One region of the Luteibacter sp. ME-Dv--P-043b genome, then DNA from elsewhere that is predicted to be linked to it. Evidence: riboswitches for the same ligand, from Rfam matches in the RefSeq annotation. Region 1 holds a riboswitch; the other holds the start of a gene.
The links. A riboswitch is a leader RNA that binds a small molecule or an ion and turns the genes downstream of it on or off. The one in region 1 is predicted to bind thiamine pyrophosphate.
Positions count from the first base shown of each region.

Region 2: linked by a shared signal. The riboswitch ahead of thiC (phosphomethylpyrimidine synthase ThiC) and the one ahead of QRN34_RS13305 (TonB-dependent siderophore receptor) in region 1 are both predicted to bind thiamine pyrophosphate.

Region 1 covers NZ_JARVRT010000021.1:8,603-12,005, reverse strand. Annotated here, with positions in the region: gene QRN34_RS13305 (TonB-dependent siderophore receptor) at 1-1,544, opposite strand, end outside; TPP riboswitch at 1,601-1,697, opposite strand; gene QRN34_RS13300 (phosphotransferase) at 1,701-2,906, opposite strand; gene QRN34_RS13295 (MASE1 domain-containing protein) at 3,050-3,403, shown strand, end outside.
Region 2 covers NZ_JARVRT010000018.1:9,808-13,210, forward strand. Annotated here, with positions in the region: gene QRN34_RS11475 (alpha-amylase family glycosyl hydrolase) at 1-730, opposite strand, end outside; gene QRN34_RS11480 (DUF3761 domain-containing protein) at 828-1,133, opposite strand; TPP riboswitch at 1,309-1,415, shown strand; gene thiC (phosphomethylpyrimidine synthase ThiC) at 1,481-3,304, shown strand; gene QRN34_RS11490 (FAD-dependent oxidoreductase) at 3,288-3,403, shown strand, end outside.

The DNA of each region.
Region 1 (3,403 bases):
GTCCAGTACGGCGCCTCGCGGCCCAGCGAAAGGCCTTCGCCATAGCTGACGTAGGTGGTCAGCGGTGCGGTCGGCTGCCACAGCACGGCGGCCTGCGGCAGCGTCTTCGTCTGGCGGGTGGCACGCTCCAGGGCGCCGGCACTGTCATACGCCCGCTCGTCCAGCCGGACCAGGCGCGCGCCAGCCAATACCTGCCATTGCTCACCCAGGTGGACCCGGTCGATCGCGAACAGCGTGCGCTGCCAGCTGGTCAGCCGGCGCACCGAGGCGCCGGGCTGGTTCGGCGAGGGATCGAACACGGGCACCACCGGATCGTCGATGTTGGCGGTGCCCACGTAATCGTAGACGTAGGGACGCTGGTCGACGGTACGCCGGAACGCCGTGGCACCCAGGTTCACCTCGTGGTCCAGCGCCCCCGTGGCGAAACTGCCCGTGACCACGCCGCGCACTTCGTCGTTCTGCCGCGTGTCGTCGGGGCTGCGGAAGTCGTAGACGTCATAGTCGCCGTTGGGCGCGAAGAAATAACCCGGCGTGGCGCCCGAGGCGCACGACGCGGCGTAAAAACAGCCATAAGCGAAAGCGACGTTGTCGTCGATCGCCGTATGGCTATGTCCTGCCGACACCTGCGCGTTCCAGGTGTCACTGAACCGGTAATTGAAGCGAAGCGACGTATTGCTCGAATGGATGCCGACCGGGCGCTGCCATGGCTGGTAACCCAGCAGGCGCGTGCGATGCGGGTGCGGCGGGATATCGGTACCGCCCAGCAACTGGTAGCCGGAGGCCGAGCGCCCGCCGCTGGTCTGGTAGTCGGTATCCAGCAGCAGCGTGGCCCGGTCGCCGATCTTCCAGTCCGCGCCGATCGAGACGAAACTGCGCCGGGCATCGGTGTGCTCGACCACGCCGTGGGTCTTTTCGTTGGCGGCGTTGACGCGCACGCCAAACGTGGGCGTGAACCATGTACCCAGGTCGAGTGCCTGGTACGCGGAACCATGCGAGTCGGTGCCCAGCGTCAGCGTGTTGACCTCGGCCGGACGCTTGCTGACATAGTTGATCAGCCCGCCCGGCTCGACGACGCCGGCCTCCAGGCCGCCGAGGCCCTTCAGCACTTCCACACGTTCCTTGCCTTCCAGCGCCTGCAACTGTTCCGCCGACATGATCATGCCGTTGAAGCGGAAACCCGTGGCAAGGTCCAGCGGAAAACCGCGGATGGACACGTCCTGGTAGTAGCCGGCCGGCGCGTAGTTGTCGTTGATGGCGGCGTCGCCGCGGACCAGTTCGCTCAGCGAACGCGGCTGGCGATCGTCGATCTGCGCGCGGGTGATGACGGTGATGGCCGCTGGCGTGTCGTGCAACGTGGCACTGCCGAAGCTGCCGAAGGTATCCAGCTGCGAATCCGCTGCGCGATACCCGTCCGCCGTGTTGGCGTGCACGTCGACTGTGGGCAAGGTGCGCGCCTGCGCGGGCGGCGCGGTGTCGTCGGCCGCCCATGCCGACGGGGCGAGCGCGATCAGGGCGAGGGCAAGGCAGGTACGGGCAAGGGTCATCGTCGTCTTCGTGGGCAGGAACGAAGCGACGGCGCACCGCGCCGCCCGCAAGGACGTCCGTGGTGCAGCAAGCTCCCTACGCCGGTATTAACCGGGTCAGGTTCCAAGGGACTCTCTCAGCCCGGCATTCGCCCGGCACCCCCGCTTCTAGAACGCCTATTGAACCACGAAAGCACGATCGGCGTGGTGCAGGGCCTTGAGCAGCGCCTGCCCTTCATCGCCGGCGAACCACCGCGCATGACCCAGGAGGAACGTGTAGTAAGCCACGTCGGCATGGTCGCGGCGGCGCGTGACGCCTTCGAAATACTCCACTTCGGAGAGGGCGAAATCCACGTGGACCACCGGCAGCACGTCGGCGAGCACGGCAAGGTCGTCCGCGCCGAGGGGCCGCACGGAGCGGTAACCTTCCACGAGGGCCAGCGCCAGGTCGGTACGCGCGATCGCCTCCTGCCCCAGGTCGAGCCAGGCGATGGCATTGCGCTCGATGGCGGTGGCCAGGTCGAACAGGGCGAAGGTGCGTGCGCAGAGGCCGAAATCCAGCACGTCGGTGATCCGTGCCTCGTCGCCGGCGTCACTCCAGCACAGGTTGGACACGTGCCAGTCGCCATGTGTCCACAGGGGGGGCTGGCGGGCGATCCCGGCGGCAGAGCGCACCTGCCAGGGCTGGAGGGCCGCCGCGATCTCGCTGCGCCAGTCGCGTTCGTGCAGGTAGGCCGCCAGTGCCGGCCGCATCGGCAGCTGGGCCGCCAGCGTACCCAGCGCATCCCGTGCGCCGAGGATGTCCGCGCGGGCCACCAGCAGCTGCGTGCCCCGCTGGGGCGCGTCGAAGCCCTCGGCGGCGAGGTGCAGGCGGGCCAACATGGCGCCGGCGACCCTTGCGTGTGCGATGCCGCCGATGGGCGACCACGAGAACGCATCGCGGTAGACGTCCGTGCCGGTGGCGCATCGGTGCACCTCGTAGACCCAGTCGCCCTGGGCGACGGCGGAGTGCCCCGCGGCGTCGGCCAGCACCGCCGGCACGGGTATGCCCCGTGCGCGCACATGCCCGGCGAAGCGATGTTCCTCGCGCAGCGTAAGGACGTCACGTACCCGCCGGTGATGCCGCTTGACGAAGACCTCGCCGCCCGCCGTGGCGACCCGGGCCGCCGCGGACAGCGGACGTGGGCTGTGCCAGAGGATGGGGCCCGTCGCACACAGCGCCGGATAGCCCACCAGTACCGACGAGACCTCGTCTGCAGCCAGGGGCGGCCAGTCGGGAACCTGCTGGTCGCCGGCCAATCCATGGGTGAAATGCGCGTCGTCGATCATGGGTCCAGTGTAGCGATGGGCGCCTTCCGCGTGCCGAATCGGCAAATTTGTCAAATTTCGCTCCATTCGATGGCGATGGCGCCGATAACCCTTCAGACTAGAACCGTGGATCGTGGAAAGTGCCGCTTCCGGCAACTTCGATCGATCCAATCGGGAGGCTGGTGGGGGCGGATGTGAGAGCAAACAACACGGAGTCGTTGGACTGGGGGCGTAGCATCGCCGTGGCGGGCGCGTATGCGGCCTGCTATGAGCTCACCCGGAATGTCTCGTTCTCGCACTGGATGCTCCCAGCTGGCCTGCGCCTGGCGTGCCTGCTGCTGGTGCCCCGCCGTTTCTGGCCGGCCCTGGCGGTCGGCGAGTTCCTGCCGATCGCCGAGATGTCGGCGCTGCACGCCTCCATGCTGGGCGTGATGTGGGCGGTGCTCAACTCGTTTCCTCCGATCGTCATGTGCATGCCCGCCGTGATCTGGGTGCAGCGGCGGGCATCCCTGCTTCGCGCCGACGGCAGGATCAACATGGGCATGATCCTTACCGCCACGCTGCTTTGTTCG
Region 2 (3,403 bases), on a different contig from region 1:
TGGTCCAGACCCAACCGCCCATGGCCGGCACGTGGGTGAAGTTGCCCGGCGCGGCTTCGGGGAACACCTGGTCCAGCCCGACCTCGTAGGCGTCGCATGCCTGCCGGTCGGGCAGAGTGTGGAACCAGGCCTGGTAACGTGTGTCGCCCGCGGCGGCGGCGCGTGCCCATGCATGGTCGTCCGCGACATGGTTCAACACCAGGTCCGAGCACAGCATGATGTCCGCCGCATGCAGGTCGGTGCACAGCGCTTCCAGGTCGGCCATCGTGCCCAGCCGCGGTTCGATCTCGTCGAACGCGCGCACGGCAAAGCCGCCATCGTTCTCGCCATTGCGCCCGCGCAGGAACGGAAGCAGGTGCAGGTAGGTCACGCCCAGCTTCTGCAGGTGCGGTATGCGTGAGCGCACGCCGTTCAGATCCCCGGCGAAGCGGTCCACGTAGGCCATATAGGCCACGGGGCGTTCCTCCAGGAACCCGTCGGGCCGCACGGCGCGTCGTTCGTCACGGGCACGCAGGGCCGCGGGGCGCGCGTTGGCGAGGTGGCCGAGGCGATCGCAAAGATCGGCGAAGTGGTCCGCGAACCCTTCGCTACGGCCGTAGAGTGCCTCCAGCAGCCGATAAAGACGGCGAATCACCTCCGCGCTTGCCTGCCGACCTTGCCGGGGCGTGCCGCCCAACGCTTCGTGGAACGCATCCGCACCGGCTTCCGCGGCGTCGCACAACATGCTCATCGCTACTCCGTCGGCCCCGGGCGCCTGTCGATTCAGGCGAGGCCCGTGCCGTAGCCCTCGATCGTGCCGCGAGGTGCAACCGATTGCAAGGCCGCGATCAGAGCCAGCGCGTCACACCGCCATGATGGGAGCAGGTGCCGCGGCGGTTCAGACTGAAGCTGAAGGAGCCGTCGCCGCATTGTGCGGATGCACCAGCGGGCGGCTGGTCGTTCGTGGTGTGGGCGGGGCGGTGCACCTGGATGCCGTCCCGGTTCGTGTAATAGCCGTCCTCAACCAACGCGGCACCCGGTGCGGCGCGGTGATAGGAGGAAGGTCGCGCCTGTTGGGGAACGGCCTGCTGGGCCAGCGCGGACGTGGCGAAAAGCGCGGTGGCGGCAAGGGACAGCAGTAGACGGGCAAGCATTGGCGTTTCCTTGGTCGGGCGGTGATTCCGCCCGGAACGACGAGCAAGCACCATGCCGCGCGCGTCGCGGAGGGCTGGTTCTTGTGACGACGTGCCGTATTTGCCTGCAGGTCGGCGGTGCTTACGCCGCCGCGGCAAGCACTTGTTCCCTTCCATCGAAACTGGGTAGGCTCTGACCCGTTCCGAGGGGTGTCCTGCGATGGCAGGGCTGAGATGGCAGCGGCCGGACCCTTCGAACCTGATCCGGGTCATGCCGGCGAAGGGACGGGAATGCCAGGCACGCCATGGGGCGTGCACCCCCTGTTTATCGTCGCCCCGGGTCTCCCATCCTCCAGGAGAAGAGATCCATGCTTTCGAACACGCCTGTCAACGCGGATGCGCCCGCGACCGTGACCACCGGCCCGATACGGGGCTCGCGCAAGGTCTACCTTTCCCCGCCCGGTCATCCCCACCTGCGCGTTCCCTTTCGCCAGGTCACGCTGAGCGACCCCCGCGAAGCGCCGCTCAACCTGTACGACGCCTCGGGCCCCTACACCGATGCCGAAGCGGGCATCGATCTCGCTCGTGGCTTGCCGCCCGTGCGTGAAGCTTGGCTGGCGGCCCGTGAGCTGGTCCGCATCGACGGTCGCGACGTGCGGCCCGAAGACAACGGCAACCTCAGCGCCGACGCCGTGGTGCCAGCCTGTCCCGCGCCGGTTGCGTTGCGTCGTGGGCTGCCCGGGCGCCTGGTGACGCAATACGAATTCGCCAAAGCCGGCATCGTCACCGAAGAGATGGTGTACGCGGCTTTCCGCGAAAACCTCGGCCGGGAACACGCCTTGAGCGATGCCGCGGAACGGCGCGCGGACGGCGAGAGCTTCGGTGCCCAGATTCCCGACGTCGTCACCCCCGAGTTCGTCCGTGACGAGATCGCGCGGGGGCGGGCGATCCTGCCCGCCAACGTCAACCATCCGGAACTCGAGCCGATGGTCATCGGGCGCAACTTCCTGGTGAAGGTCAACGCCAACATCGGCAATTCCGCGGTCAGCTCCGGCGTGGCCGAGGAAGTCGAGAAGCTGGTGTGGTCCACCCGCTGGGGCGCCGACACCGTCATGGATCTTTCCACGGGCCGCAACATCCACAACATCCGTTCGTGGATCATGCGCAACGCGCCGGTGCCCATCGGTACCGTGCCGATCTACCAGGCCCTGGAGAAGGTCGGCGGCGATCCGCTGAAGCTCACCTGGGAGGTGTTCCGCGACACGCTGATCGAGCAGGCGGAGCAGGGCGTGGATTACTTCACCATCCACGCAGGCGTGCGCCTGGCCCATGTGCCGCTGGCGGCACGGCGTGTCACCGGTATCGTCAGTCGCGGTGGCTCGATCATGGCGCGCTGGTGCCTGGCCGGCCATCGCGAGAGCTTCCTCTACGAGAAATTCGAGGAGATCTGCGCCATCTGCCGGCAGTACGACGTGTCGTTGTCGCTGGGCGACGGCCTGCGTCCGGGGTCCATCGCCGATGCGAACGACGCGGCGCAGTTCGCCGAGCTGGAAACGCTGGGCGAGCTGACCCGCATCGCGTGGGACCACGGCTGCCAGGTGATGATCGAAGGGCCGGGCCATGTACCGATGCACAAGATCAAGGTGAACATGGACAAGCAGCTGGCGTTGTGCGGCGAGGCACCGTTCTACACGCTGGGGCCGTTGACCACGGACGTGGCACCCGGTTACGACCACATCACCTCCGGCATCGGCGCGGCGATGATCGGCTGGTTCGGCACCGCCATGCTCTGCTATGTCACGCCGAAGGAACACCTCGGGCTGCCCGATCGCGACGACGTCAAGGTGGGTGTCATCACCTACCGCATCGCCGCGCATGCCGCGGACCTGGCCAAGGGCCATCCGGCCGCGAAGCTGCGCGACGATGCGCTGTCGCGCGCGCGCTTCGATTTCCGCTGGGAGGACCAGTTCAACCTGGCGCTGGACCCGGACACCGCGCGCGCTTACCACGATGCCACGCTGCCCAAGGACGCGCACAAGGTGGCGCATTTTTGCTCCATGTGTGGCCCGAAGTTCTGCTCGATGAAGATCTCGCAGGACCTGCGTCGCGAAGCGGAAGCCATGGAGGGCATGGCACAGAAGTCGGAGGAATTCCTGGCCGGCGGGGGCGCCTTGTATGTCCCGGCCGCTTGAGGGCAGGGAGGTCGCGGTGATCGGTGCGGGCGTGGCCGGACTGACGGCCTCTCTGGCGCTGGCCGAACGTGGCGCGAGGGTGGTGCTGTACGAGCGATC